Regions from separate parts of the Streptomyces poriticola genome, predicted to be linked through region 3. Evidence: predicted binding sites of a transcription regulator. Region 3 holds the regulator's gene; each other region holds the start of a gene.

The links. Region 3 encodes HspR, which represses chaperone genes until heat shock. Its sites were predicted from a motif close to TTGAGNNNNNNNNNCTCAA; they were not measured.
Region 1: dnaK (molecular chaperone DnaK) is a predicted target of HspR. The motif match lies at 7,462-7,480, and genes of this name have one in related genera.
Region 2: lon (endopeptidase La) is a predicted target of HspR. The motif match lies at 7,263-7,281, and genes of this name have one in related genera.

What each region holds. Positions count from the first base shown of each region.
Region 1 covers NZ_JBAGKH010000002.1:66,559-76,683, forward strand. The annotation lists gene V5O46_RS03020 (aldo/keto reductase) at 1-10, shown strand, start outside; gene V5O46_RS03025 (class I SAM-dependent methyltransferase) at 37-987, opposite strand; gene V5O46_RS03030 (class I SAM-dependent methyltransferase) at 1,124-1,879, opposite strand; gene V5O46_RS03035 (4a-hydroxytetrahydrobiopterin dehydratase) at 1,886-2,191, opposite strand; gene V5O46_RS03040 (helix-turn-helix domain-containing protein) at 2,318-3,133, shown strand; gene V5O46_RS03045 (hypothetical protein) at 3,115-3,540, opposite strand; gene V5O46_RS03050 (helix-turn-helix domain-containing protein) at 3,761-4,627, shown strand; gene V5O46_RS03055 (nitrate reductase molybdenum cofactor assembly chaperone) at 4,734-5,246, shown strand; gene dnaK (molecular chaperone DnaK) at 5,512-7,407, opposite strand; gene V5O46_RS03065 (OsmC family peroxiredoxin) at 7,527-7,952, opposite strand; partial or broken gene V5O46_RS03070 (vWA domain-containing protein) at 8,024-9,816, opposite strand; gene V5O46_RS03075 (ATP-binding protein) at 9,813-10,125, opposite strand, start outside.
Region 2 covers NZ_JBAGKH010000021.1:104,117-114,241, forward strand. The annotation lists gene V5O46_RS23120 (sensor histidine kinase) at 1-1,886, opposite strand, end outside; gene V5O46_RS23125 (hypothetical protein) at 2,287-3,072, shown strand; gene V5O46_RS23130 (MarR family winged helix-turn-helix transcriptional regulator) at 3,115-3,639, opposite strand; gene V5O46_RS23135 (lysozyme) at 3,886-4,716, shown strand; gene lon (endopeptidase La) at 4,817-7,240, opposite strand; gene V5O46_RS23145 (spermidine synthase family protein) at 7,419-8,105, shown strand; gene V5O46_RS23150 (response regulator transcription factor) at 8,228-8,965, shown strand; gene V5O46_RS23155 (sensor histidine kinase) at 8,962-10,071, shown strand.
Region 3 covers NZ_JBAGKH010000006.1:279,618-289,742, forward strand. The annotation lists gene clpB (ATP-dependent chaperone ClpB) at 1-1,787, opposite strand, end outside; gene V5O46_RS13135 ((2Fe-2S)-binding protein) at 2,181-2,477, opposite strand; gene V5O46_RS13140 (helix-turn-helix transcriptional regulator) at 2,794-3,831, shown strand; gene V5O46_RS13145 (helix-turn-helix transcriptional regulator) at 3,828-4,844, shown strand; gene V5O46_RS13150 (helix-turn-helix transcriptional regulator) at 4,807-5,844, opposite strand; gene V5O46_RS13155 (substrate-binding domain-containing protein) at 5,982-7,088, opposite strand; gene V5O46_RS13160 (heat shock protein transcriptional repressor HspR) at 7,469-7,918, opposite strand; gene dnaJ (molecular chaperone DnaJ) at 7,924-9,120, opposite strand; gene grpE (nucleotide exchange factor GrpE) at 9,154-9,825, opposite strand; gene dnaK (molecular chaperone DnaK) at 9,822-10,125, opposite strand, start outside.

The DNA of each region.
Region 1 (10,125 bases), on a different contig from region 3:
GATGGCCTGAGGTCGCCGGGCCGGGCCGGCCGGGGGTCAGGTGGGCCGGATCGCCGTGTACACCGTGTGTGCGACCAGGACGAACACATCCGGGCGGCGGTGGATGCCCGCCGGGTCCTCCGGGTCGAGGAGCCGGTCCAGCGTGGCGAGGTCGCCGGCATCGAGCCGGCCGGTGGCGCGCTCGCGCAGCCGGGACAGGTTCTCGGCGACATAGGCGCGCGCCCGGTCGGAGAGCGGGGCGGGCAGGTCCAGCAGGAAGCTGCGGGTGCCGGCGGGCTTGAGTCCGGCGGCGCTGAGCAGCGCCGGCCAGTCCTCGGTCTCGGAGACGGAGCCGGGCAGATCGGCCCGCATCTCGGCGAACACGTCCTCGTTCGCGGCGTCCAGCCGCGCGTGCAGGCCCGGCCGCCCGATGCCGATGTCCCGGGGCAGGAACCGGGCGGGCAGACCGCCCTCCAGGATCGCCAGCGTACCGCCGGGCGCGAGGGCCCGGGCGAACCCGGCCAGGCCTGCCCGCTGGTCGCCCAGGTGGTGCAGGCTCTGGCTGGCCCACAGCAGATCCGCCGGGTAGTCGAGGTTCTCCAGGACGTCCGGAAGCTCACCGGTGAGCGTGGTGAACCGGTCGGCGGCCCCCAGGCGGTCGGCACGGTCGCGTGCCCGCTCCAGCAGCGGTCCGGCACCGTCGACGGCCACCACCCGGGCGCCGGGGAAGGCGTCGGCGAAGACGCAGGAGACCACGCCGGGACCGCTGCCCGCGTCGACGACCAGGCCGGGTTCGGTCACCTCCTGCGCCAGCCAGGCCGCGGCCCGCTGGTACAGCGGTGTGTACAACTCGGCCTGCGCCTCCAGCAGCGGGGCCATCGCCACCCAGTCGATGTCCGTGTGGTCGTGCCCGTGGCCGTGCCCGGGATGGCGGTGGTGACCGCCCTGGCGTCCGTCGCCCCGCTGATCGTGCTGGTGCTGGTCGTGATGCTGGTGGTCGTGCGGCATGGCGGTCACCCTCTCGCTCGCGGTGCCGTCAGCGTGCGCCGCCGCACCACGCTCCGGCAAGTTCTGTTGCCAGGGCGGCAAGGAGCCGGACCGCGGGGTGGCCCGGCACCCCGCGCGGCCCGGTCCGTCCGGCCCGTCACACCCCCTCGGGCGGGGGCTTCCGGAACGCCCGCAGGGTGAACACCGGGTCCGGTCGGGGGCGGTCCTGGTCGGGCAGGGCCGCCAGGCGGGCGGCGAAGCCGTCGGCGCAGGGGTGGCCCGGCGGGAGGGTGACGAACCAGCCGCGGCGCAGGTCCGCGATGGTCCGGCGGGGGCTGCGGCCCTGGCCGACGCCGGTGAAGCGGGCCTGCCCCGCGGGGATCAGGCCGTGACCGCGGGCGTACTCCTCGACGGCGGCCGCACGGTCCCGGACCGGGCTCGGCCGACGGGCGGCGAGGACGGCGTCGATGTCGCTGCCGACGTTGTGGGAGGGCCCCTTGTCGACCGTGGTGACCCAGACCCCGCCGGGGCGCAGCACCCGCGCGCACTCGCCGACGATGCGCTGCACCTCGGCGCTGTCGGCGGCCAGGTGTAGCAGCCACACACCGGTGACGGCGTCGAACCGGCCGCCCGGGAACGGCAGCCGGCGGCAGTCGGCCAGCACGACGGCGCCGGGGAGGCGGACGGCGGCGTGCCGGGCCATGCCGGGGGCCCGGTCGACGCCGGTGACCCTGAGGCCCTCCCGGCCGGCGGCCAGCCGCCGGGTGACGATTCCGGTGCCGCAGCCCACGTCGAGGAGGTCGCGCGGGCGGCCGGGGAGCAGGCTCAGGACCGCCCGGGCGGCGGCCGAGGCGCGTGGCTCGCCGCCGCGCGAGTCGTCGTAGTGCGCCGCTTCCTTGTCGTAGTCGAGCACGCCGCCTCAGTGGGCCCGGTGGCCGGCGGACAGCTCCTCGACCCTGCGGGCGAGCTCGACGTCCTTGGCGGTGACGGCGCCGCCCGCGCTGTGGGTGTGCACGCTGAGCGAGACGGTCCGGTAGCCGAGAGTCAGCTCCGAGTGGTGGTCGAGCTCGTCCTGCACCTGGGCGATGTGCACCACCATGGCCGTCGCCGCGGCGTGCGAGCCGAGCCGGTAGGAACGGGTGAGCCGGTCTCCCTGGAGCGACCAGCCGGGCAGCTCGGCCAGCAGGTCCTCGATCTCCTTCTGCGACAGCGGTTCGACGGGCATGGGGGCGCTCCTTCCGCACGGATCGTCCGGTACCGAACAGCCTGCCACAGCGGGCGGGTTCCGGCGCTGGTCGCCGGGGGCCCGGCACCTCCGGCCGGGACGCCGGGTCGGCTACGGTCTTGGGGTATGACCGCTCTCACCTCCGGCTCCGCCGCCACCGCCCAGGGCGTGGGCCCGCTGCTGCGGGCCTGGCGGGAGCGGCGCCGGGTCAGCCAGCTGGAGCTGGCACTGCGCGCCGGCTCCTCCGCCCGGCACATCAGTTTCGTCGAGACGGGCCGCTCCCGGCCGAGCGAGGAGATGGTGCTGCGGCTGGCCGAGCATCTCGACGTGCCCGTCCGGGAGCGCAACGCGCTGCTGCTCGCCGCCGGTTACGCACCGCGCTACCCGGAGACCCCGCTGCACGACCCGGCGCTGGACGCCGTGCGCGAGGGCATGGAACGGCTGATCCGCGGCTACGAGCCCTACCCGGCGCTGGTGGTCGACGCGACCTACCGGGTGCTGGCCGCCAACCGCGGGATCCATCTGCTCATGGACGGGCTTCCGGAGCATCTGCTGCAGCCGCCGCTGAACGCGATGCGGCTGACCCTGCATCCGGAGGGCCTGGCGCCGCGGATCCGCAATCTGCGCGAGTGGCGCGGGCATCTGCTGGCCCAGATGGAGCGGCAGATCGGGCTGCACCGCTCGGGGGAGCTGCGTGCGCTGTACGAGGAGGTGGCCGGCTATCCGGTACCCGAGGACGCGCCGGGCCGGGAACCGGACGACCCGGTGCCGTACTTCGCGCTGCCGCTGCAGATCGAGCACGAGGGGCGGACGCTGTCGTTCATCTCCTCGATCTCCACCTTCAACACACCGATGGACGTGACCGTCGCCGAGCTGGCCATCGAGACGCTGCTCCCGGCCGATCCGGCGACGGTCAAGTACCTTCAGACGCTGCTGCCCTGACGCTCCCTCGATGCCGCGTACTGCAGCAGCGCGAAGCCGGTGACGACCAGGGCCTGGAGCACCACCCAGACCGCGCCGGCCGTGGTGGGCGTCAGCCACACGCCCAGGGCGACGAAGCTCAGCGCGGCCCAGGCGAGGTTGGCCTCGACCACCGCCCGGACGCCGAGCGCGGGCGGGTGCTGCCGGGTGGCGAGCAGGGCGACGGCGGCGGCGTAGAGCGCCAGGAACACGCCGAGGACGAGCAGCAGCCCCGGGCCGGCGCCGAAGAACCGGCCGAGCGGCCCGGAGAGCGCGAGGTAGGCGAGTCCGTTCGCACCGGTCACCACGGCGTCGAGGGCCAGGAAGCGGCGCAGCATGGTGTGCGGGTCGGAGGTGCGGGCGAGAGCGGCCAACTGGTTCGCGGACATGACGAGTCACCCTCCGTCGGGTCGTGCAGGGGCTGCGGGAGCCGGGCCCGGGCCGGAGTACGCCGGCCCGGGACCCGGTGTGCGTCCACGATCCCGTCCCGGCCGGACCTGGTCGATTACCCGCCAGGTAATGCCGCCCGGTGCCCGCCCGCCCCTGTGAGGCGGGCCGGGGGCCGTGGCAGACTGCCGTGGGATCCGGGCGCGTCGGGGAGGGCGTGGCGTGAGCGAGCGACGGGCCGCACCGACCGTGGGGCAGGTGGTGCTGGGCAGACGGCTGCAGGAGCTGCGCGAGGCGGCGGGCCTGGGGCGCGACCAGGCCGCGCGGGTGCTCCGGGTGGCACCGGCGACCGTGCGGCGGATGGAGACGGCCGACGTCGCCCTGAAGATCCCCTATGTGCAGATCCTGCTGACGGCGTACGGGGTGCCGGAGGAGGAGGTGGCCGCCTTCGTCGCGCTGGCCGAGGAGGCGAACCAGCCGGGCTGGTGGCAGCGGTACCACGATGTGCTGCCGGACTGGTTCAGCCTGTACGTCAGCCTGGAGGGTGCCGCCCGGATCATCCGGTCCTACGAGCCGCACTTCGTGCCGGGGCTGCTGCAGACCGAGGACTATGCGCGCGCCGTGCTGGAGAGCGGCACGATCGGCACCTCCGGCGGCCGGGAGTCGGTGGAGCGGCATGTGGCGCTGCGCATGGAGCGGCAGCGGCTGCTCCAGACCGCGCAGCCGCCGCATCTGTGGGTGGTGATGGACGAGACGGTGCTGCGCCGGCCGGTGAGCGCCGACAGCCGGGTGATGCGCGAACAGCTGGACCGGCTGCTGGAGTTCGCCGCGAGGGACCGGGTGACGCTGCAGCTCGCCGAGTTCGCGTCCGGGCCGCACCCGGGGACGTACGCGCCGTTCACCCTGTTCCGGTTCGCCGAGCCGGAGCTGCCCGACATGGTCTTCACCGAGTATCTGACCGGTGCGCTGTATCTGGACTCCCGCAAGGAGGTCTCCGCGCATCTGGAGGTCCTGGACCACATGACGGCCCGTGCCGCGTCCACGCAGCGCACCGGGAAGATCCTGCGGGAGTACCGCGAGACCTACTGAGGGGTACGGGCACCCGTACGGGCGCCGCGAACGGGTGCGTTCCCCCGCCCGCACCTAGGTTCGGGTCCAGGGCGAGTAAGCCCCGTCCGCGGCACAGGGAGGCGTGATGCCGGGTTTCGAGGTGCTGTACCAGGCCGCCGCGCTCTGTCTGACCTACCCCGACGACGACTTCCGCGTCCGGCTGCCGCTGCTGCGCGAGGCGGCCCCCCAGCTGCGGGGATTCACCGACCATGCGGCGGTGACCCCGCAGCGGGAGCTCCAGGCCCACTACGTGGAGGTCTTCGACCGCCAGGAGCGGCACAGTCTCCGGCTGGGCCGGTGGGCGCACGGCGGCACGGGACCGGACGGAGGGTCGCCGGAGCGCTTCCGGGAGCTCTACGACGCCCACGGCCTGCGGCTCACCGGCGAGGAGCCGCCCGACTTCCTGCCGGCGGTCCTCGAGCTCACCTCCCGCACCGGTGACACCGGCCCGCTGACCGAGCACCGGGCGGCGCTGGAGGGGCTCCGCGCCCGGCTGCGGGACTTCGGCACGCCGTACGCGTGCGTGCTGGACGCGGTCTGCGCCACCCTTCCGGACCGGCCGCCCCGGCCGCCGGCACCGGCCGGGGGGCCGGACTAGGCGACCGGACTAGGCGGCCGGACTGGGCAGCCGGACTGGGGGGCCGGACTAGGCGACCGGACTAGGCGGCCGGACTGGGCGGCCGGACTGGGGGGCCGGACTGGGCGGCCGGACCGGGGGGCCGGACTGGGGGGCCGGACCGAGCAGGTCGGGCGGAGTCCGCCGCCGTTCAGCGGTGCCCTGAAGGGGCGCGGGGAACAGCGCGACCAGCCGCGACGGCGCCGCGGACGAGCGACGGCACAGCGCGGCACTTCCGGCGGAGCGCTCAGGCGGCCGGCCCCTGCCGGTCCTCGGTCCGGCCGCCGCGGTCGTCGCGGTCGTCGCGGTCGTCGTCGACGATCTCGGCGTCGACCACGGACTCGTCGTCGGGTGCGGTGTCGCGGGCACCGTCCTCGGCCGTCGGCTCCTGCCGGCTCCGGGCGTACATCGCCTGCCCCATGCGCTGGCTGACCGCGGCGAGCTTCTCGACGCCCTCGCGCAGCGCGGATGTCTCGGCGTCGCGCTCCAGCAGGGACTTGACGTCGGCGACGGCCGACTCGACGTCCGATCGGGTGTCGGCCGGGATGCCGTCCGTGGTGTCCCGCAGGAAGTTCTCGGTCTGGTAGACGAGCTGCTCGGCCTGATTGCGGGTCTCGGCGGCCTCGCGGCGCCTGCGGTCCTCCTCGGCGTACTGCTCGGCGTCCCGCACCATCCGGTCGATGTCGTCCTTGGCCAGCGCCGAGCCGCCGGTGACCGTCATCTTCTGCTCGCGCCCGGTGGCCAGGTCCTTGGCCGAGACGTGCATGATCCCGTTGGCGTCGATGTCGAAGGCCACCTCGATCTGCGGGACGCCGCGCGGGGCGGGCGGCAGGCCGGTGAGGTCGAAGACACCGAGCTTCTTGTTGTAGGAGGCGATCTCCCGCTCGCCCTGGTAGACCTGGATGCCGACCGAGGGCTGGTTGTCGGCTGCGGTGGTGAAGATCTCCGAACGCCGGGTGGGGATCGTGGTGTTGCGCTCGATCAGCTTGGTCATGATGCCGCCCTTGGTCTCGATGCCGAGGGACAGCGGAGTGACGTCGAGCAGCAGCACGTCCTTGACGTCGCCGCGCAGCACGCCCGCCTGGAGCGCGGCGCCGACGGCGACCACCTCGTCGGGGTTGACGCCCTTGTGCGGGTCCTTGCCGGTGAGCTCCTTGACCAGGTCGGTGACGGCGGGCATCCGGGTGGAGCCGCCGACCAGGATCACGTGGTCGACGGCGGACAGCTCGATGCCGGCGTCGCTGACCGCCTGGTGGAAGGGCTTCTTGCAGCGCTCCAGCAGGTCGGCGGTGAGCTCCTGCAGCTGGGCACGGGTCAGCCGCTCCTCCAGGTGGAGGGGGCCTTCGGCGGAGGCCGTGATGTAGGGGAGGTTGATGGTGGTCTCGGTGGACGAGGACAGTTCGATCTTGGCCTTCTCGGCGCCCTCCCGCAGCCGCTGCACCGCCATCTTGTCCCGGCCCAGGTCGACGCCGTACTGGCCCTTGAAGCGTTTGACGAGGTGCTCGACGATCCGCTCGTCCCAGTCGTCGCCGCCGAGGTGGGTGTCGCCGTTGGTGGCCTTGACCTCGATGACGCCCTCGCCCATCTCCAGCAGGGACACGTCGAAGGTGCCGCCGCCGAGGTCGAAGACGAGCACCGTCTGGTCGTTCTCCTTGTCCAGGCCGTAGGCCAGCGCCGCCGCCGTGGGCTCGTTGATGATCCGCAGCACCTTCAGGCCGGCGATCTCCCCGGCCTCCTTGGTGGCCTGCCGCTGGGTGTCGTCGAAGTAGGCCGGTACGGTGACCACCGCGTCGGTGACGTCCTCGCCGAGATAGGCCTCCGCGTCCCGCTTCAGCTTCTGCAGCACACGGGCGGACAGCTCCTGCGCCCGGTACCGGGTGCCGTCGACGTCGCCCTCGGCGGGGAAGCGCCACGCGGCCTCGCCCATGTGCCGCTTCACGGAGCGGGCGGTGCGCTCGATGTTGGTCACGGCCTGCCGTTTGGCGACCTCGCCGACCAGCACCTCGCCGTTCTTGGCGAAGGCCACCACCGACGGGGTGGTGCGCGCCCCCTCGGCGTTGGCGACGACGGTGGGCTCACCGCCCTCCAGCACGGCCACCACCGAGTTCGTCGTCCCGAGATCGATCCCGACCGCACGTCCCATCGCCGTCCCCTTCCGCCAGGGCACTACGGGTACCTACGCTCTCCAGCACAAAACTTGAGTGTGCCGTTGTCAAGGGCGCGTGGGAGTGCCGGCGCGCCCAGGCGTGGGGGACGGCCGCGTCAGGCGAGCTTCGCCGTCAGGGTGATGCTGGTGCCGGTCAGGGCCTGGCTGACCGGGCAGTTCTGCTTGGCGTCCTCGGCGGCGGCGGCGAACGCGTCGTGGTCGATGCCGGGGACGGTGCCCTCCACCGTGAGGTGGATGCCGGTGATGCCCTCACCGGGCTGGAAGGTGACGTCGGCGGAGGTGACCAGCTTGGTGGGCGGGGTGCCGGCCTTGGCGAGGATGTTGGAGAAGGCCATGGAGAAGCAGCTGGAGTGGGCGCCGGCGATCAGCTCCTCCGGGCTGGTCTTCCCGTTCGCCTCCTCGGCGCGCGACGGCCACGACACCGGCTGCCCGCCGATGCCGGAGGAGTCGAAGGTGACGACTCCGTTCCCCTCGAGCAGGTTGCCTTCCCAGACGGTGTGTGCGGAGCGCGTGGTTGCCACGGTTCTTCCTTTCGGACGGGTCCCGCCGGCCCCGGTGCGGGGCTGCGGCCACCATCCGATCACATTCCGGCTCAACTCACCCGGAAGACCGGCCCCCTGGCACTGAACGGCAGCCGCGCGCCCTGCGGGATCAGATAGGCGTGCTCGCGCCGCACCCGGAGCACGTCGCACCAGCCGTCCGTGATGATCAGCACCGGTGCGCCGGGCGGGAAGTCGCCGGCGCGGTGCAGCAGGTCGACGCCGGGCTGCAGTACGGTGCCGCCGCGGCCGTGCACCCGGACCCTCCCGGCGATCTCCGTCACCGGCAGATATCCGGCGTCGTGCGGGGCGGCGTCGCAGAAGACCACGCGGGCGGCGGGCACCTCGCGGGCCTCGGCGTAGGAGGCGATGGCGCCGAGCGCCTTGCCGAGCAGGGTGCGGTCCATGGAGCCGGAGGTGTCCAGGACGACACCGAAGGTGCAGCGGGCCGTCTCCTCGGGCGGGAAGTACCGTCCGGCGCGCGGGATGCCGGGGGTGGCCGCCTGGCGCCGGGAGGGGCGCGCATAGCTGCGCAGCGGCTCGGGGCGGGGCACGAACTCGTCGAACCAGCGGGCCAGCCGGGCGTCCCAGGGCAGCGGCGGGTGGCTGAGCGCGCGGATCTCCTCGACCAGGCCGCCGGGCAGGAAGCCGCGCGCCTGCTGCTCGTGCAGATCCAGGCCTGGGCGAGGCCGCGGCGGTAGAAGCCGTCCAGGTCGCAGGGGGCGCGGGGCGGCCCGAGCGGGGCGCCGAGCACATCGCCGACGCCCTTGCCGCGCAGCGTGGACAGGCGCCGCATCCGCCGCAGGTCGCCGGCGATGCGGTCGTAGACCTCCTCGGCGGACAGCCCGGCAAGCTCACGGTCGTGCAGCAGGCCCTCGGGCATCGTGCCGACCTGCATGTCCGCCAGCCAGCCGTTGACGACGAAGTCGCAGGCGACGTTGAACAGGTACGGATCGCGGGTGCCGCAGCGGTCTCCGTGGCGCAGGGCGGCGTGCAGCATCTCGTGGGCGAGGACGAACCGCCACTCCTCGTCCTCGAGGTGGCGCAGCGGGTTGACGTAGATCTCGCCCGCCCCGGCGTCGACGGCGGCGATCGCGATGCCGTGGGCGCGGGCGAGTTCGGCGTCGGCGACCAGCTTGATGCCGGCCGCGATGCCGCCGAGCAGCGGATAGGAGGAGACGAACCAGCTCAGCGCCTTCTCCCAGGGCCGCCGTGGGGGCGCCTCGCCGTCCAGGGTGTCGCGCCGGCCGCCCGCGACGTCCATCGCGGTGGACACGGTGCGGGTCAGCGCGGTGGCGAACGCCAGCTGCCGGTCCGGGGACTGCCCCCACCAGCCGTACCACTCGACCAGCAGCAGGTCGGGTTCGTCGCCCGCGGTGCCGCAGCGCGCGTAGCGGGCCGGGAGCCCGTCGCGCCGCCAGCGCGCGGCGAGCTGCTCCTCGTCGCCGTCCGGGTAGGCCTGGGGCAGCTCCTCGGGCGGATGTCCGACGGGGAACGACTGCAGGAAGCGGTTGACGACGACACAGCGCGCGGCGCGCTCGTACCGGTCCGGCTGGACCCGCTTCCCCCTGGCGGCCGGGACGTGTCCGAAGCCCAGGTGGAGAGAGGCGTGGGCGAGGGCCCAGGCCCAGTCGGCGGGGTCGGCCGTCCGGACCGGGTGGGCGTGCAGTACACCGTCGGAGTCGACGCGGACCAGCCCGTCCCGGGGTGCCAGTTCGCAGGTCTCGCGGCGGCAGACGTCGGACTCGACCGCGGCCAGCGCCGGATTGGCGCGCACCAGCGCAAGACCCGCCTCGAACGCCTCCGCCGCCAGGTCGCGCTTCCTCCGCGCCGGGGTCCGGCTCACCGGCGCGCCTCCACCAGGCGCGGCATGTCGCGGGCCGCCTCCACCAGGAACCAGGAGGGCAGCACCGGATTGCCGTCGGCGTCGGGGGCGATGACGCTCTGGGCGACCTCGACGGAGATCTCGGCGAGCTGCACCAGCAGCGACTTGGCGCGGTACGCGGTCTGCCGGCCCTGGGCCGGCATGTGGTCCCTGGTCGCGGGCAGCTCCTTGACCAGGCGTCCGCGGAACGAGTCGGCGAGGTAGTAGAGCAGGTCGCGGTCCTGCAGGCGGTGCGGCCAGCGGGCCTCGCCCTTGAGGATCGCCTCGATG
Region 2 (10,125 bases), on a different contig from region 3:
ATCAGCTCGCCGTTCTCCAGCAGCCAGGCGGAGATCTCGACGGGCAGGTCGGGCGGGGAGAACGAGGTGGCGTTCTCCATCAGTTCGGCCAGCAGATGGGAGAGGTCGTCGGCGGCGAAGCCCGCGACGTGGGCGTGCGGCGGCAGCGCGGCGATACGGACGCGCTCGTACCGCTCGATCTCACTGACGGCGGCGCGGACCACGTCGACCAGGGGCACCGGGCCGGCACTGTGCTGGACATGCTCGGCGCCGGCGAGGACCAGGAGGTTCTCGCTGTGCCGGCGCATCACGGTGGCGAAGTGGTCGAGCTTGAACAGCGTGGCGAGCCGCTCCGGGTCCTGCTCGCGATCCTCCAGGCCCTCGATGACGGCGAGCTGCCGCTCGACCAGGCCGAGGGTGCGCAGCGCGAGATTGACGAAGGTGCCGCCGATGCTGTTGCGCAGCACCTTCAGCCGGGCCGCGGAGGCGTCGAGTTCGGTGCGCAGCTCCTCACGGGCGTCGGCCATCTTCTGCCGCTGGGCGACCAGGTGCTTGCGGTCGCCCTCCAGCGTGGTGACCCGCTCGGCGAGGGCCACGGCCTGGGCGTGCAGCGCGTTGACGGAGCGGATGGCGCGGGCGAACTCGTCGTTGCGGCCGGTGAAGGAGACGGGTTCCTCGGCGGCGGGGTTCTCGGCCTCGGCCAGCCGTGCGGAGCCGCGGCGCAGCACCGACAGCGGGCGGGTGAGGGTGCGGGCCATGGCGGTGGCGATGCCGACGGCGAGCAGTATCAGGGCGCCGAGCAGGGCGATGCGGATCTCCAGCGCGGTGACGTCGTCGTCGCGCAGTTGCTCCAGTGCCTTGGTGCGGCGGTCGTAGAGGGCGGACTCGGCGCCGCGCATGGCGTCGATACGGGCGGACAGTGCGGCGTCCAGCTTCTTGACGCTCGTGCCGAGGTCGTCCTCGGAGAGGACGGGCTGGTCGGTGAGGTCGGCGAGGTACGTGTCCGCGGCGTCCACCTCGGGTCCGGCGACCGTGGCGCCGTAGCTGTCCCGCACCTGCCGGGGTGCGCTGTCGCGGAAGTCGGCGAGGGCGGCGTCGGAGCGGACCCGGGCCTGCTGGGCGGCGGCGGTGAGCGCGTCGCGGCGTTCCGTGTCGGCCTCGGACGAGGTGGTGGTCTCGGTCGGCAGTCCGGTGATCGGGTCGATGACGGTCTGCGTGGTGGTGGGCACGTTCAGCGCCGCGAGCAGCAGTCCTCGGGTGGCGGCGGCCTGCTGGACGGCGGTGTCCAGTTCGGCGAGGGCGTGTGCGCCGCCGCCCGCGCGGGGCGGCATCTGCTCGGCCAGCTGTACGGCGAGGGCGTGCAGTCCGGCGACGGCATCGGAGTACGCCCGGTGCGCCTCCAGCGCGGTGCTCTTGCCGGTGAGCGCGGCGCGCCGCAGCGCGGCGATGGAGTCGAGGTCCCCGCGCAGCGCGGCGGGGGTGTCGGTGTCCTCCCGCAGTTCCTCCACCTGCCGGTCCACGCGGGCGCTGTGCTGTTCCGACGGCGCCCTCGACTCGGGTCGGCCGGCCGCGATGTAGGGGGTGACCTCGTCGCGTTCGTCGGCCAGGGAGTGGGCGAGGGTGAGCGCGTCCTGGGTCTGTTCGGCGAGCGTGACCAGGTCCTGGGAGTCGTGCAGCTGTCCGGAGGCGGCGATCACCGACGGGGCGCCGGCCGCGGCGATGGCGGCGGCCACGACGGCGACGGCGACGATGAGGCGGTTGCGCACATGGGTGGGGCGGCCCTTGCCGACCGGGGGTCCGGGAGGTCCGGCGGCGTCGGGGGTGCCGGGGGTCGGCTCGGTGCCCCCCGCGGGGGCCTTCTGCTTGCCTGTGCGACGAGGCCGCGTCTTCTGCACCGGTGCTCGCATTCCTGAACTCGTGTACCCGTGGGACCGGGTGGCGCTCCGTCAACGGACCGGGCGGTGCATGCACCCTCCCCCCGAGCTCTCGGCAGGAGCGGGGCGGCCCCCCACCGGTCCCCGACCCTCCCAGTGCCGGTGGGTGGTGCACGTGCATCACCTGACCCGCCACTCGAAGGAGTGAACATCGGACGGGAGTTGGGGAGCAAGTTCCCGTGGCGCATGCGACAGGTCCGGGCGGCGTGCCGGTTGGACGTCTGCGGCGGGTGGTGCAAGGATTCGCCGCCGCCGCTTCCCGGAGTACTGCAATCTGCCCCAAATCCGGCACCCGACCTGCGGAGTCGAGGGGTTTGTACGATCGTTGCCGGTCGTTTGCGGACCGTGTGAAGGGGTCGTGCAGACTGGCCTGATGCGTACGGAGCTGTTGTCGCGACCGGGTGACCCGGACCGGCCCAACGAGGACTTCGCGAGCGTCGGACTTCCGGCCTCCGGGCAGGGCGGTTCACTCGTCGTGCTCGACGGGGTGACGCCACCGGCGGACGGAACGGGCTGTCTGCATTCCGTTCCCTGGTTCACCGCGCGGCTGGGCGGCGCGCTGACCGAACTGACCGTTTCCCTCCCGGATGTTCCCCTGGCGGAGGCACTTTCCCGCGCCATCGCGCGTACCGCCGAGACCCACAGCGGAACCTGTGACCTTTCTCACTCCCGGACCCCGCAGGCCACCGTCGTCCTGGCGCGCTGGACGCCGAGCGCGGTCGAGTACCTGGTGCTGTCCGACTCGGTGCTGCTGGTGGAGGCCGCCGACGGCACGGTCGGCGCGGTCCTGGACGACCGGCTGGCCCGGCTGCCGCGCTCCGCACTGGCCACGGACGCGCTGATCGACGCCGATCTCCGCAACCGGGAGGGCGGCTTCTTCACCGCCGCCGCCGATCCCGCGGTCGCGGCCCGGGCGGTCACGGGGGTGCTGCCGCGCGGTGAGGTGCGGGCGCTGGCCGCACTGACGGACGGGGCGGCGCGCTGGGTGGAGCGGTTCCGGGAGGGCGACTGGGCCGACTGCCTGGGGCTGGTGCGGAAGGAGGGGGCGCGGGCGCTGGTGGAGCGGGTGCGGGAGCTGGAGCTCGCGGACACGGAGCGGGCGTTCCTGGGGCGGAGCAAGACACACGACGACGCGACGGTGGTGTACGCCGAGCTCTGAGCCGTACGGCCCGGCTCGCTCCGCCGAGCCCTACGGCCCGGCTCACTTCTCCATGCCGAGGTTCAGCTCGTGCAGCAGCCGCGCCAGTTCCGCCACCGCCTTCGGGTCCCAGTCGGCGAGTCGGCGGGCGTAGCGGGCGCGGCGGGCCTCGCGCACCCGGCCGACCCGCTCGCGGCCCTCCGGGGTGAGGGTGATCAGCCAGGCGCGGCCGTCCGCGGGGTCGGGTTCGCGGGCGACCAGGCCGAGGTCCTCCAGGGCGCGCAGCTGGCGGGACATGGTCGCCTTGCCGACCCCGATGTAGCCGGCGAGCTCCGTGGCCCGCTGCGCACCGCACTCCCCCAGCCGGACCAGCAGCCCGTACGCCGACGACTCCAGGTCCGGATGCACCTCCCGGGCCATCTCGCCCTGGTTGGCCCGGGCCCGCCGCAGCAGCACCGTCAGTTCGCGCTCCAGCGCCAGGAACTCGGGCTGGTCCACACCACGTCCGGACCCCCGCCGGGACCCACCTCCGACGGACCCACCCCCGGATTCGGCTCCCGGTCCGCCGTCGATTCCGTCTTCGTGCACGTCAGCCCCTGCCTGAGGTTTTACGGTCCTGAAAGTTTCCGCCGCCCGCCGCCATCGCTGCAGCGTGGCAAGTATTTCGCAGGCTTAGACCAACGGCAGCCTCCGGAACCCTTCCCACCGGGCGTTCTACGTGCGTAGCGTCGATGATGCGCGACCCGACTGGCATGCCCACGCCATCAGATCCCGCGGGCCTCCCCTGCCGGTCGTCACCCCCACCGGGCACCACCGAGCCTTCGGAGGCACGTCATGTCCGTGCGCAGAACCGGATCGCCCCGCAGCCGGCGCCACGCCGCCGCGGGAGTCCTGCTCGCCGCCTCGTCCCTGACCCTCACCGCAATCACCGCACCGTCCGCAGCTGCGGCCGACATCCCGGCCCGCGGCTCGGCCCGCATGGGCACGGGCGTCCTGGCCCACGACGGGCAGCACGGCACCCCCGTCCCCGGCGGCGCCGCCCGGACCGAGGGCGTGGACGTCTCCAGCCACCAGGGCGACGTCGCCTGGACCGGCCTGTGGACCAGCGGGGTGCGGTGGGCCTACGCCAAGGCAACCGAGGGGACGTACTACCGCAACCCCTACTTCGCCCAGCAGTACAACGGCTCGTACAACGTGGGCATGATCCGCGGCGCCTACCACTTCGCCACCCCGGACACCACCAGCGGCGCCGCCCAGGCCCACTACTTCGTCGACCGCGGCGGCGGCTGGTCCGGCGACGGAAAGACCCTGCCCGGCGCCCTGGACATCGAGTGGAACCCGTACGGCGCGGCCTGCTACGGCAGGACGCAGAGCCAGATGGTCTCCTGGATCCGCGACTTCCTGAACACCTACAAGGCCCGCACCGGCCGGGACGCCGTCATCTACACGGCCACGAGCTGGTGGAAGCAGTGCACCGGCAACCACGGCGGTTTCGCGTCCGCCAACCCGCTGTGGATCGCCCGGTACGCCTCCGCGGTGGGCGAACTGCCGGCGGGCTGGCCGTACTACACCATGTGGCAGTACACCTCCTCCGGGCCGATCGTCGGCGACCACAACCGCTTCAACGGAGCCCTCGACCGGGTCCGCGCCCTGGCCCTCGGCTGAGCGGGCCCGCGGCCCTCGGCGGCTTCCCGCCCCGGGGGCGTGCGGCGAGGCCCAGGCCTCCCTCACGGGGCCCGGGCCTCGCCTCTCCCCGGCGGCTCCGTCACGCCGCCGCCGGGACCTGCGGCGCCGCCCCGTTCGTCGCCGGGGACAGCGCCAGCTCCAGGACCTGACGGACGTCGGTCACGGTGTGGACGTCGAGGCTGTCCAGCACCTCGGCCGGGACGTCGTCCAGATCGGGCTCGTTGCGCTTGGGGATGACGACGGTCGTCACGCCCGCGCGGTGGGCGGCGAGCAGCTTCTGCTTCACCCCGCCGATCGGCAGCACCCGCCCGGTCAGCGAGACCTCGCCGGTCATCGCCACGTCCGTGCGCACCAGCCGGCCCGACAGCAGGGAGGCCAGCGCCGTCGTCATGGTGATACCGGCGCTCGGGCCGTCCTTGGGCACCGCGCCCGCCGGGAAGTGGATGTGTACGCCGCGCTCCTTCAGATCGGCGACCGGCAGCTCCAGTTCGGCTCCGCGCGAGCGCAGGAAACTCAGCGCGATCTGCGCCGACTCCTTCATCACGTCACCGAGCTGACCGGTCAGGGTCAGCCCCGCGGCGCCGGTCTCCGGGTCGGCCAGGGACGCCTCCACGTACAGCACGTCGCCGCCGGCCCCGGTCACCGCGAGGCCGGTGGCCACGCCGGGCACGGAGGTGCGCCGCTCGGCCGGGTCCTGGGCGGACTCGGGCACATGGTGCGGCCGGCCGATCAGGGCGCGCAGATCACCGTCGGTGACGGTGAACGGCAGCTCCCGCTCGCCCAGTTCGTGCTGGGCCGCGACCTTGCGCAGCAGCCGCGCGACGGACCGCTCCAGGTTGCGCACGCCCGCCTCGCGGGTGTATTCGCCGGCCAGCCGGCGCAGCGCGCTCTCGTCGATGGTGACCTCGTCGCCGCCGAGTCCCGCCCGCTCCAGCTGCCGGGGCAGCAGATGGTCCCGGGCGATGACGATCTTCTCGTCCTCGGTGTAGCCGTCGAGCCGGACCAGTTCCATGCGGTCCAGCAGGGCCTCCGGGATGGCCTCCAGGACGTTGGCGGTGGCCAGGAAGACCACGTCGGACAGGTCGAGCTCGACCTCGAGGTAGTGGTCCCGGAAGGTGTGGTTCTGCGCGGGGTCGAGGACCTCGAGCAGGGCCGCGGCCGGGTCGCCGCGGAAGTCGGAGCCGACCTTGTCGATCTCGTCCAGCAGCACCACCGGGTTCATCGACCCGGCCTCCTTGACGGCGCGGACGATCCGGCCGGGCAGCGCGCCCACGTAAGTGCGGCGGTGGCCGCGGATCTCGGCCTCGTCGCGGACGCCGCCGAGGGCGACCCGGACGAACTTGCGGCCCATGGCGTGGGCGACCGATTCACCGAGGCTGGTCTTTCCCACTCCGGGCGGGCCCACCAGGGCCAGCACGGCCCCGCCACGCCGCCCGCCGACGACGCCCAGACCCCGGTCGGTGCGCCGCTTGCGCACCGCCAGGTACTCGGTGATGCGCTCCTTGACGTCGTCCAGTCCGGCGTGCTCGGCGTCGAGGACGGCCTTGGCACCCTGGATGTCGTAGGCGTCCTGGGTGCGTTCGTTCCACGGCAGTTCGAGGACGGTGTCGAGCCAGGTGCGGATCCAGGAGCCCTCGGGGGAGGCCTCGCTGGACCGCTCCAGCTTGTCGACCTCCTTGAGGGCGGCCTCGCGCACCTTCCCGGGCAGGTCGGCGGCCTCCACGCGGGCGCGGTAGTCGTCGGACTCCTCGCCGTCCTTCTCGCCGCCGAGCTCGCGCAGCTCCTTGCGCACGGCCTCCAGCTGACGCCGCAGCAGGAACTCCCGCTGCTGCTTGTCGACGCCCTCCTGGACGTCCTTGGCGATGGACTCGGCCACGTCCTGCTCGGCGAGGTGGTCGCGCAGCTGCTGGGTGGCGAGCCTCAGGCGGGCCACCGGGTCGGCGGTCTCCAGCAGCTCGATCTTCTGTTCGGTGGTCAGGAACGGCGAGTATCCGGAGTTGTCGGCGAGCGCGGAGACGTCGTCGATGGCCTGGACCCGGTCGACGACCTGCCAGGCGCCGCGCTTGCGCAGCCAGGAGGTGGCGAGCGCCTTGTACTCCTTGACCAGTTCGCCGATCTGCCCGGGCAGCGGCACGGGGACACTCTCGTCGGCCCGGGTGCCCTCCACCCACAGCGCGGCACCGGGACCGGTGGTGCCCGCGCCGATCCGCACCCGTCCGCGGCCACGGACCAGGGCGCCGGGGTCGCCGTCGGCCAGCCGGCCGACCTGCTCGACGGTGCCCAGCACACCGGTGCGGGCATATGTCCCGTCGAGGCGCGGGACGAGCAGCACGCGGGGCTTTCCGGGCTCGGACCGCGCGGCGGCCTGGGCGGCCTCGACCGCGGCCCGCACCTCGGGGTCGCTCAGATCGAGCGGGACCACCATCCCGGGCAGCACGACCTCGTCGTCGAGCGGCAGCACGGGCAGGGTGAGCGGTGTGAACTCCGTGGACTCAGCAGCCATGATCTCCCCTTCGGCAGTCAAGTTGAGTTATGCCGACTCAATGCTCGGCCGCCGGGGATTGTTCCCCGCGTTCGCTGTGGGCGATCGCGGACCGCTCCCGGGACACCCCCTGCACGCCCCGTCACCCCGAGTTCCCGATTCCGTCAACAAACCGTCAGCGGAGTGCCAGGATGGCCGGATGTCCCTCGTGTACGACATCCCCGAGGTCCTGGACCGGCGCGACGGTCCCCATGGCGAGGTGGTGCTGCGCCGGCACGGCGGGCTGCTGCAGATCATCGCCAACGGCTGCTTCCTGATGGACACCTCGGACGGCCGCTCGGAGCGCCGGCTGGTCGATGCGGCGCTCGCCGCGCTGGACGCCTCCGGCGAGCGCCCGGCACCTCACGTGCTGATCGGCGGACTGGGGGTCGGATTCTCGCTGACGCATGCAGCCGCGAATTCCCGCTGGGGCGGGATCACGGTCGTCGAGCGCGAACCCGCCGTCATCGACTGGCACCGGCGCGGGCCGCTGTCCGGACTGACCCGCGCGGCCCTGGCCGACCCGCGCACCAAGATCGTCGAGGCGGATCTGACCAGGTACGTCAATGAGACTTGCGCCACGTACGACGCCCTGTGCCTGGACATCGACAACGGGCCCGGCTGGACCGTCACCGAGGGCAACGAGACCCTGTACGCGCCGGCCGGACTCACCGCCTGCGCACGGCTGTTGAAGCCCGGCGGAGTGGTCGCCGTGTGGTCGGCGAAACCCTCCCCCGAATTCGAAGAATCCTTGCGTAATGCCGGGTTCCAGCGGGTGCGTACCGAAGAGATCCCCGTTGCCCGGGGCGTTCCGGACGTGGTTCATCTCGGCGTCGGTCCTGGATAGCAAAGGCCCGGTGGCTCCCCGTACGCTGCTGCCCTGACGCGGTCATTCAAGCGTCAAGCGCAGTCCTGCGCGGACGAGGGATCACCCCACGGATTCCGGTAAGCACACCTCAGGGGCGGGCGATGGAGCAGACACAGACCTCCCACAACGGCACGACGGCGACGCCGGGCGCGCAGCGCCGGGTGCTCGTGGTCGAGGACGACCAGACGATCGTCGACGCCATCGCGACCCGCCTGCGCGCCGAGGGGTTCCTGGTGCAAACGGCGGGCGACGGCCCGTCCGCCGTCGAGACGGCCGAGGCCTGGCAGCCCGACCTGCTGATCCTCGACATCATGCTGCCCGGCTTCGACGGCCTTGAGGTCTGCCGGCGGGTGCAGGCCGCCCGCCCGGTGCCGGTGCTGATGCTCACCGCGCGCGACGACGAGACGGACATGCTGGTCGGGCTCGGCGTCGGCGCCGACGACTACATGACCAAGCCGTTCTCCATGCGGGAGCTGGCCGCGCGCGTGCACGTGCTGCTGCGCCGCGTGGAGCGGGCCGCCATCGCCGCCACCACCCCGCGCAGCGGCATCCTGCGCCTGGGCGAGCTGGAGATCGACCACGCGCAGCGCCGGGTCCGGGTGCGCAGCGAGGACGTGCATCTCACGCCCACCGAGTTCGATCTGCTGGTGTGCCTGGCGAACACCCCGCGCGCGGTGCTCTCGCGCGAGCAGCTGCTGGCCGAGGTGTGGGACTGGGCCGACGCATCCGGGACCCGGACCGTCGACAGCCACATCAAGGCGCTGCGCCGGAAGATCGGCGCCGAGCGGATCCGCACGGTGCACGGCGTGGGCTACGCGCTGGAGACGCCGACGCCATGAGCCAGGGGCGGCAGGCCGCACGGAGGAGCCCCGGGGAGCCCTGGGGCGGCGTACGCCCGTTCTCGATCAAGACCAAGCTGGGCGCACTCGTCGTCACCTCGGTGCTGATCACCACCGGACTCTCGGTGATCGCCGTGCACACCAAGACCGAACTGCGCTTCATCACCGTCTTCTCGATGATCGCCACGCTGCTCATCACGCAGTTCGTCGCCCACGGCCTGACCGCGCCGCTGGACGAGATGAACGCGGTGGCCCGGTCGATCTCGCACGGCGACTACACCCGCCGGGTCCGTGAGAACCGCCGTGACGAGCTCGGCGACCTGGCCGTCACCATCAACCGCATGGCCGACGACCTGGAGGCCCAGGACCGTCAGCGCAAGGAGCTGGTCGCCAACGTCTCGCACGAACTGCGCACCCCGATCGCGGGGCTGCGCGCGGTGCTGGAGAACATCGTCGACGGGGTCACCGAGGCCGACCCGGAGACCATGCGGACGGCGCTGGGGCAGACCGAGCGGCTCGGCCGGCTGGTGGAGACCCTGCTGGACCTGTCCCGCCTGGACAACGGTGTCGTACCGCTGCGCACCCGGCGCTTCGAGGTGTGGCCGTATCTGTCCGGGGTGCTCAAGGAGGCCAACATGGTCGCCTCGGCCCGGGCCGGCATCGCCTCCGGATCCGGCAACCACTCCCGTACCGACGTCCATCTGCACCTGGACGTCGCGCCGCCGGAGCTGACCGCCCACGCCGACCCGGAGCGCATCCACCAGGTGGTCGCCAACCTCGTCGACAACGCGGTCAAGCACAGTCCGCCGCACGGCCGGGTGACGCTCAGGGCCCGGCGCGGGACGCTGCAGGAGTCGCTGGAGCTGGAGGTCCTCGACGAGGGGCCGGGCATCCCCCGGTCCGAGTGGCACCGGGTCTTCGAGCGGTTCAACCGGGGGTCGGTCTCACGGCCGCACGGCCCGGGCAGCGACGGCGGCACCGGGCTGGGCCTGGCGATCGCCCGCTGGGCCGTGGACCTGCACGGCGGCCGGATCCGGGTGGCCGAATCCGAGCGCGGTTGCCGGATCCTTGTCACTCTTCCGGGCCTGCCGTCCGTACCAAGTTGACGTAAAGTTCGAGGCGGCACCACAAGATCCCACGGCGTCCACGCAGCAGGACAC
Region 3 (10,125 bases):
ACGGCGTCGGAGACGGCCCGCACGGCCTCACCCTGTCCGATCAGCCGCCGGCCCAGCTCGTCCTCCATGCGCAGCAGCTTGCGGGTCTCGCCCTCCATGAGCCGGCCGGCCGGGATGCCGGTCCAGGAGGCGACCACGTCCGCGATGTCGTCGGAGCCGACCTCCTCCTTGACCATGGTGTCCTTGGCACCCCCGCCGGAGGGGGAGGATGTCAGCGCCTCCTCGGCCTCGGAGGCGGCCTCCAGGTCCCGCTCGACGCCCGGGATCTCGCCGTAGAGCAGCTTGGAAGCGGTGTCGAAGTCGCCGTCGCGCTGGGCGCGCTCGGCCTGCCCGCGCAGCTCGTCCAGCTTCTCCTTCAGCTCGCCGACGCGGTTGAGGGACTGCTTCTCCTTCTCCCAGCGGGCGGTGAGGCCGCGCAGCTCCTCCTCCTTGTCGGCGAGGTCGCGGCGCAGCCTGTCCAGGCGCTCCCGGGAGGCCTGGTCGGTCTCCCGGCCGAGCGCCAGCTCCTCCATCCGCAGCCGGTCGACGGCGCGCTGCAGCTCGTCGATCTCGACCGGGGAGGAGTCGATCTCCATGCGCAGCCGGGAGGCGGCCTCGTCGACGAGGTCGATGGCCTTGTCGGGCAGGAAACGGGAGGTGATGTACCGGTCGGACAGGGATGCGGCGGCGACCAGCGCGCTGTCGGCGATCTGCACCTTGTGGTGGGCCTCGTAGCGCCCCTTGAGGCCGCGCAGGATGGCGATGGAGTCCTCGACGGACGGCTCGGCGACCAGCACCTGCTGGAAGCGCCGCTCCAGGGCGGGGTCCTTCTCGATCCGCTCCCGGTACTCGTCGAGGGTGGTGGCGCCGACCATGCGCAGCTCGCCGCGGGCCAGCATGGGCTTGAGCATGTTCCCGGCGTCCATGGCGGAGTCGCCGCCGGCGCCGGCCCCGACCACCGTGTGCAGCTCGTCGATGAAGGTGACGATCTGCCCGTCGGAGTCCCTGATCTCGGCGAGGACGGTCTTCAGCCGCTCCTCGAACTCGCCGCGGTACTTGGCGCCGGCCACCATGGCGCCCAGGTCGAGCGCGACCAGCCGCTTGTTGCGGAGGGACTCGGGCACGTCCCCCTTGACGATCCGCTGGGCGAGCCCCTCGACGACGGCGGTCTTGCCGACGCCGGGCTCGCCGATGAGCACGGGGTTGTTCTTGGTGCGGCGGGACAGCACCTGCACGACGCGCCGGATCTCCTGGTCCCGCCCGATGACGGGGTCGAGCCTGCCCTCCCGGGCGGCGGCGGTGAGATCGGTGCCGAACTTCTCCAGCGCCTTGTACTGGCCCTCGGGGTCGGCGGTGGTCACCCGGCGGGCACCGCGCGCCTTCTGGAAGGCCTCCTGCAGCTTCCTGGCCCCGGCCCCCTGGCCCTGGAGCACCTCACCGGCGGCTCCGCCCCTGGCGGCGACACCCATGAGGAGGTGCTCGGTGGAGACGTACTCGTCGCCCAGCTCCTGGGCGCGGGCCTGGGCGTCGGCGACGACGGCGAGGGTCTCGCGGTTGGGCTGCGGGGGCGCCACGGTGGAGCCGGTCACGCTGGGCAGCCCGGCGAGGATGCGCTCGGCGCCGGCACGTACGGCGGCGAGGTCGGCCTCGACGGCGGCGAGCAGGTCGGTGACGTTCTCGTTGTCCTGGCCCTGGAGCAGGGCCAGGAGCAGGTGGGCGGGTGTGAGGTCGGGGTGACCCTCGGTCACGGCCCGGTTGCCGGCCGCGCCGAGGGCGTCCCGGCTCCGGTTGGTCAGCTCGGCGTCCACGTTCGGATTCTCCTCCTGGTCTTCTTTCGCCCTCGTCCTAGCGTCGGACCGCGTACACAAAGTTGAGTCTAATGCACTCAAGGCTAGATCGGGGGCGGAGGCACAGGCGTGCTCGGGTACGGATGCACGCGTACCCGAGTACGGATGAAGGAGGGCGGAACGCCGGTCCGGGCCCGCGGGGGCCGGCGAAGGGCCGGATCCGGCCACGGAACGCCACCGGGCGCTGACAGCCGATGACAGCCGATGACGGCTGGTGGCAGCCGATGGCGGCCGATGGCGGCTGATGAGGGGAAATGTCCCCACAAAGCTGCAGCGGCGTCACCGTGTTCAGGTCACGGTGACGCCGCTGCGGGGGGAAGCACCTGAGCGATCTGTTACGACGGGGGAATCGCGTCAGGCACTGCGGGGGGTGGCTGAGATGGCCCTCGGGGTGGGAACATCCGGCTGCGCGAGCCGGTGGTCCCGCTGGTCCAGGTTCACAAAGATCATTCCGTACCGGATGGCGCATCGCACGGGCTGCGGGGCCCCTCGGGGCCTGCGCAGGCACCGGTAGGCACGCACGTCGTCGTCCTCGTCCCGGGTGACGACGACCGGCTCACCGAACACGGTCACCATCAGGGAGTCACCGCTGTGGGGGATGGCGGTGGCCAGGTCGATGAAGTGCCAGCCGGAGCGGTAGGCGGTGGCCATTTCACGACGGAAGGAGCGGTCGTCAGGTGGAGTGGTCAACGCCATCAGTCCCAAGACGTGTCGTTGGTGTGGGTTCCACCGACAACGACTTCGTTCGACGTCGTGTCCGCTCGAACGTCGCTGGACTTGCCGGCCAAGCCACTCACGGCCCCGAGCACCACAACGGCGGAAAGAGCAGCGGCAAGTACCGAGCGAAGCATTCTCTTACTCATAGTCGGCTTCGTCCTCACTCGATGGTCTCCTCTTCCCCCGTCGGATAAGACGATGGCTCATTCGGGCACGTCATGGCCACACAATCGGTGCATCATGTTCCTGCATGTTCAGGACCCTGGGGGGTGGAAAATTGGGGACAAGTAGTACAGAGGCGGCACATCCCCATGCCATGACCGAACTGTGCGGCGAGGGAACCCGCCTCTACGCCAGCGCGCTTCGGGCTGGGCGCATCGCGAGGACGGACGTGGAGACAGCCCCCTGTCTGATGGAGTTCGCTCTGCTCCATCCCGATCCGGACGACAGCAACTGGCTGCGCCCCGTACCTCCGTCCGTGGCCCTGGCGCAGCGCCTCCACCCGATCGAACGGGAGATCACGGAACGCCGGCGGCTTTCGGTCCAACTGGCCGATCTGTTCGAACCCTTCATGGCGGCGAGCGCCCAGGCTCCCGCGAGTACGCACGCGATCTCCGTGCTCGAGGGCAGGGACCGGATCAACGCCGCCCTCAACATCGCGACGTCCGAGTGCCACACCGAGGTGCTGACCGTACAGCCCGGGGGCCGGCGGCTGGAAAGCAACCTGATGAAGGGCCTGGAGCGGGACCGGCCGCTGATCGAACGGGGCGTGCGGCTGCGCACCCTGTATCAGCACACCGCGCGCTACAGCCCTCAGACGCTGGCGTACGTGGAGCAGATCGCCGACGGCAAGGTCGAGGTGCGCACCATCGACGAACTGGTGGAACGCCTCATCATCTGCGACGAGACCGTGGCCTTCATCCCCACGAGGGAGGACCGGCAGGTCGCCCTGGAGCTCCGCCATCCCGGCCTGGTCCGCTATCTCATCAAGGTCTTCGAGTTCATGTGGGCCCGCGCGGTACCGCTGAAGTTCGGAACGCCGTACGAGACCGCCCCGGACGGCATCACCGACATCCAGCACTCCATCGCCAAGCTCCTCGTCGAGGGCCATGTCGACGAGGCCATCGCCCGGCGCCTGGGCATGAACGTACGCACCTGCCGTGCCCACATAGCCAAGCTGGCCCAGGCCCTCGGCAGCGGCAGCCGCGCCCAACTGGGATTCCTGATCGCCCAGTCGGGGCTCCTGGAGACGGAGAAGAGCAGCTGGGGGGAAGCGAAGCGCCCGTGACCGCGAAGACGCACAGCCACGAGCCGGCGCAGTCGCGTCGACCGCACGCCGACCACGGCCCGGAGGAACTCTGCGCGACGGGAACGGAACTCTACGCACAGGCTCTTCGCGAGGGACGACTCCCTGCGCGCGCCTTCGAGCAGGCCCCCTGCCTCACAGACTTCGGCCTGCTCAGACCCACCCTCGACGACCTGGACTGGCTGGAGCCGGTAGCCCCCGCGGTCGCCCTGCACCGGATGCTCAGATCCTCCGAGGACCGCATCGCCGACGAGCGCAGACGCGCGCAGCGGATGGCCGAGACCTTCGAACCGCTGATGCAGGTCAGCGGACGGTACGACGCCGCACCCACCACGCCCCTCATCACACTGCACAACAGGAAGGAGCGCATCGGCCGGATCCTCGACGAGGTCATGGCCGACGCCACCGAGATCCTGGCCATCCAGCCGCACGGCAGCTACATCCCGGACCGGGGCAAGTACCACGATGCCGCGCTGCGGCGCGACCAGGCGGTGCTCGACCGCGGAGGCCGCATCCGCGCCCTCTACCAGCACACCCTGCGCCACGCTCCCCGGGTGGCCGCCCGCTACGAGCAGCTGCACGGCGATGTGGAGGCCCGCACGCTGGACGAGGTCACCGAGCGGCTCATCGTCATCGACCGCACGGCCGCCTTCATCCCGGCCAACGCCGACCGCTCCCACGCGCTGGAGATCCGCCACCCCGCCCTCGTCTCCTACTTCGCCACCACCTTCGACCGCCTGTGGCACCTCGCCACCCCCATGTACCCCGACGCCGTCCGGCAGCCCGCCCGCGACGGTGTCACCGCCCGTCAACGTGCCATCGCCGCGCTCCTCGTGGAAGGCCACACCGATGCCGTCATCGCCGACCGCCTCGGCATGAACGTGCGAACCGCCCGGGTGCACATCGCCAAGCTCGCCGCCACGCTGGGCAGCGAGAGCCGGGCGCAGCTCGGCTATCTCATCGGGCGGTCGGGGATCCTGGACCGGGAACACTGACGGACGTCGGGGCCGGGCCGGACGGGCCGTCCAGGCCGGCCTGGGCGATACGGACACCCAGTTGGGTACGGCTCGCCGCGCCCAGGGTCTCCGACAACCGGGCGATATGGGCCCGGCAGGTGCGCACGCTGATGCCGAGCCGCTCGGCGATCACCGCGTCCTGATGGCCCTCCGCCAGCAGCGCCGCGATGGACCGCTCGCGGTGCGAGATGCCCTCGATGCCGGTGTCGGGCAGCGGCGCGGTCAGCGGGATGGCCAGCCGCCACAGCCGCTCGAAGACCGTCACCAGATAGGCGATCAGCGCTGGGTGCCGCAGCTCCAGTGCCATCGTGCGGTCGGTGTTGGCGGGGATGAAGGCGACCGTGCGGTCGAAGAGGATCAGCCGGTCGATGACCTCGTCGAGGGTCCGGGCCTCGACCGCGTCGCCCATCAGCTCCAGGTAGTTGAGCAGCCCCTGCCCGTGCCGCGCCACATGCGTGTACAGGTCCCGCATCCGCACTCCGCGCCCGCGCAGCGCCAGCGCCCGGTGCAGGCCCTCCGACAGCTCGGCCTCGCGGCGGATGCCGCCGGGCTGCACGGTGAGCACCTCCCTCGTGCACGCCTCCGTCGCCTCGTCCATCGCGGCCTGGATCCGGGCCAGTCCGTCCAGGACCCGGATGGCCGCCCCGCCCTCGGCCGCCGCCGGGCGCAGCTGGCGGCCCAGCCCGGCGTACCACTCGAAGGCGGCGACCGCCGAACCCACCCGTCGCTGACCGGCGCTGACCTCGTCGTACACCGAGCGCAGCAGCCGGGTCATGACCTCCTGCGGGGAGGTCGGCACCAGCCACTCCATGTCGTCCGGATCGGGGTGCAGCAGGGCCAGCTCCAGCAGGCAGGGCACGGTCTCGGCGTCCGTGCGCGGCACGCGGCCCCGCCGTACGGCCCGGGAGTACACCCGATCCCCGGCCTCGCACAGTCGGTCAGCACCGTGTGGATGCTCATCCACGCCGTGCCCGGCCATCGCCCATCCCACCCCCGGTTCCCGGCTCTTTCCGCAGCGCAACTATGCGCGGCCGGGACCGGGTCCGCAACACGGCTCTCCCGGGGACGGCGACCGAAATGCCCCCTTCGCCGCGGGTGGGCGGCATCGGCGGCCCGCTACTTCAGGCCGATCTCCTCGCACGCGGCCGCGTACGGTGCCGTACAGATGTCGGAGACCTTGTGGATGCCGTCGGCGATGACGGTGTCCTCGATGTTCTCCTGGGTCAGGGCGAGGACGGGGACCAGCTGGGCGGGAATGCCCTTGTGGGTGGGGCTGTCGACGCGGTCGCGGGCGAGGGCGTCGAACTGGATGTCGCGGCCCTGGACCCTGGCGACGGCCATCTCCGCGGCGTTCTCGGCCTCTTCGGGGTACGACTTGTACACGCTCATGTACTGCTCACCGGTGACGATCCGCTGCACCGCCGCCAGTTCCGCGTCCTGGCCGGTGATCGGCGGCAGGTCGGTGACGCCCGCTGCCTCCAGGGCCTTGATGACACCGCCGGCCATGCCGTCGTTGGCCGCGTACACGGCGGCGATGTTGTCCTTGCCGATCGCGGCGATCGCCTCGGCCATGTTCGCCTCGGCGTTCTCCGGCTTCCAGTCCTTGGTGTCGAAGGTCTCGGCGATGGTCACCTTGCCGTTCAGCTCCGACAGCGCACCCGCCTTGAACTGCTTGGCGTTCGGGTCGGTGGGCGAGCCGTTCATCATCACGATCTTGTAGGAGCTGTCCGCCCCCTCACCGAGGGCCTCCAGCAGGGAGCGGCCCTGGACCTCGCCGACCAGTTCGTTGTCGAACGAGATGTAGGCGTCGATCGGCCCCTCGGCCAGCCGGTCGTAGGCGATGACGGGGATGCCGGCGTCCTTGGCCTTCTGCACCCCGGCCGCGATCGACGAGGAGTCGACGGCGTCCAGCACGATCACATCGACCCGGTCGTCGATCATCTGCTGCATCTGCGCCAGCTGCTTGTCGGCACTCGCGTCGGCGTTGGCGTACTCGACCTTGCCCTCGTCACTGGTGAGCTCGGCGATCTTGTCCTTGAAGATCGGGTAGTCGAACTGCTCGTACCGGGTGTTGGCGGTCTCCGGAAGCAGCAGCCCCACCGTGATGTCGTTGCCCTTGGTGGGACTCGCCTCGCCGGCGCTCTCCGAGGCGCCCAGCACCCCGCAGCCGGCCAGCGAGAGGGTCATGGTGGACGCGGCCACGGATATGGCGATACGGCGCATGCGGGGGCTCACTTCAGGTGCGTTTTCGGGACGTGGGCACTGCAGTGCGGCCCATGTGACTGAAAAGACAACGCGTCACCCGCCACCGGCGTCAAGGGAAACCACTTAACGAGATGGGAACAACACACTCCGCTGACCTCGCGAAGGATCCGTGAACAAACCGCGGGGATCCCATTGACGCGTGTACATGCGCCGGTCACAGCACCGCCGCCGTCCCGCACCACCGGCGGCGGGGAGTTCCCCCTTCCGGAGTACCCACCGACGCACTGACCGGCCGTCAGCACGCACGGCAGCCGCGCGCGGGCCCCCGGTACGGTCGCCGGAGCGACGGAGGAGCCCCTCCGGAGTCGTACCGGAGAGGCTCCCGCGACACGTCGGCGTCAGTCCGACTGCTGGCGTTTCGGTCGCCAGACCACCAGCGCGCTGGACTGCTGGACCTCCTGGTACGGCACCAGATCGCGGCGGTACGAGGCGTGCACCGCGGCCTCGCGCTGGCGCATCGCCGTGGCCGCGCCGTCCAGCGCGTCCTGCAGCTCGGCGATCCGGGACTGCAGCGCGGCGACCTGGTTCTCCAGTTCGATGATGCGCTTGATCCCGGCCAGGTTGATGCCCTCGTCCTGCGACAGCTGCTGCACCTGGCGGAGCAGTTCGATGTCGCGGGCCGAGTAGCGGCGGCCCCGGCCGGCCGTGCGGTCCGGGGAGACCAGGCCCAGTCGGTCGTACTGGCGCAGGGTCTGCGGGTGCAGACCGGAGAGCTGGGCCGCCACCGAGATGACGTAGACCGGGGTGTCCTCGGTCAGTTCATACGGATTGCGTCGACGGCCGTCCATCTCCATCAAGCTCCCTTCGCGGCCTGGAACAGCTCCGCACGCGGATCCTCGCCCGCGGTCGCCTCGCGATACGCCTCGAGCGCGTCACGAGCCTTCCCCGTCAGGTCCTTCGGGACACTCACCTCGACGGTGACCAGCAGATCGCCGCGGGTGCCGTCCATGCGGACCGCGCCCTTCCCCCTGGCCCGCATGGTGCGCCCGTTGGGCGTGCCCGCCGGCAGCTTCAGCGTGACCGGCGGCCCGCCCAGGGTCGGCACCCGGACCTCGCCGCCGAGGGCCGCCTCGGCGTAGGTGACCGGGACGGTGACGGTGAGGTTGTCACCCTTGCGGCCGAAGACGGGGTGCTCCTTGACGTGGACCACCACGTACAGGTCGCCCGCCGGGCCGCCCCGCTCACCGGGCGCGCCCTTGCCGCGCAGCCGGATCCGCTGGCCGTCCGACACCCCGGCCGGGATGCGCACCTGCATGGTCCGCGAGGACTTGGCGCGTCCGGAGCCCTTGCAGACGTCGCAGGGGTCCTCGGCGATCAGCCCACGGCCCTTGCAGTCGGGACACGGGTCGGTGAGGGAGAAGCCACCGCCCGAGCCCCGGGCCACCTGTCCGGTGCCGACGCAGGTCGGGCACACCCGCGGCGTGCCGTTCTTGTCGCCGGTGCCGGAGCAGGCCTTGCAGGGCTGCTGGGAGGACATCCGCAGCGGGACCGTCGCTCCCTCGATGGCCTCGGTGAAGCTCAGGGTGACCTCGGACTCGATGTCCTGGCCGCGTCTGGGCTGGGTCCGCGTGCCGGTGGTGCCGCGGTTGAACAGGCCCCCGAAGACGTCACCGATGCCGCCGCCGAAGCCTCCGGCGCCGCCCTGTCCGCCGCCCTGACCGGCGCCGCCCTGGGCGCCGCCCCCGAAGAGGTCGCTCAGGTCGAAGTTGAAGGAGCCTCCGCCCGCCCCGGGCCCGGGGCGGAAGCCGCCGTTGCCGAAGAGGGCGCGGGCGTCGTCGTACTCCTTGCGCTTCTTGGGGTCGCCGAGGATGTCGTTGGCCTCGGAGATCTCCTTGAAGCGCTCCTCGGCCCTGGCGTTGCCCTTGTTGGCGTCCGGGTGGTTCTCGCGGGCGAGCTTGCGGTAGGCCTTCTTGATCTCGGCCTCGGTGGCGTCCTTGGGGACGCCGAGGACCTTGTAGTAGTCCTTCTCGATGAAGTCCTTGGTGCTCATCCCCGACGTCCCTCCTTCCCCTCGGTGTTCACGTCAGCCCTCGTCCGGGCCACCGCTCTCCTTGTTCTCCGCGGAGTCCGCCTGCGCCTCGGTGCCCTCCTCGGCCGGCTTGACCGTCTGCGCGCCCGGCTGCGGCTCGGCCACGGCCACCCGCGCGGGGCGGATGGTGCGCTCGCCGATGCGATACCCGGGCTGCAGAATCGCCACGCACGTCGTCTCGGTGACGTCCGGGGCGTAGGAGTGCATCAGGGCCTCGTGGATCGTCGGGTCGAAGGGCTCGCCCTCCTTGCCGAACTGCTGCAGACCCATCTTGGCCGCGACGGTCTCCAGCGACTCGGCGACGGACTTGAAGCCGCCGACCAGCTCGCCGTGCTCGCGGGCGCGGCCGATGTCGTCGAGCACGGGCAGCAGTTCGGTCAGGAGGTTCGCGATGGCGACCTCCTTGACCGCTACCCGGTCCCGCTCGACCCGGCGGCGGTAGTTCTGGTACTCGGCCTGGAGCCGCTGGAGGTCCACGGTGCGCTCGCTCAGCGCGGTGCGCACCTGGTCCAGCTGGGCGGTCAGGCCCGCGTCCTGGCTCGCGTCCCCGGCCGGGGCCGCCCCCGCCTCCGAGGAGGGGGCGGCGGCCTTCGGCTCGGCGTCGTCGGGGGTGGCGCCGGAGGGGACGTCGGGCTTCTCCTCAAAACCCGGGGTCTCCTCCGTCACGCGGCACCGTCCTTGCGCTCGTCGTCGACGATCTCGGCGTCCACCACGTCGTCGTCGGCGGCCTTGGCACCACCGTCGGCGGCGCCCTCGGGGCCGCCCGGGGCCTGCGCGGCCTGGGCGTCGGCGTACATGGCCTGGCCCAGCTTCTGCGAGACGGCGGCGACCTTCTCGGTGGCGGTGCGGATCTCGGCCGTGTCGTCGCCCTTGAGCTTCTCCTTGAGCTCGCCGACGGCCTCCTCGACCTCGGTCTTCACCTCGCCCGGGACCTTGTCCTCGTTGTCCTTGAGGAACTTCTCGGTC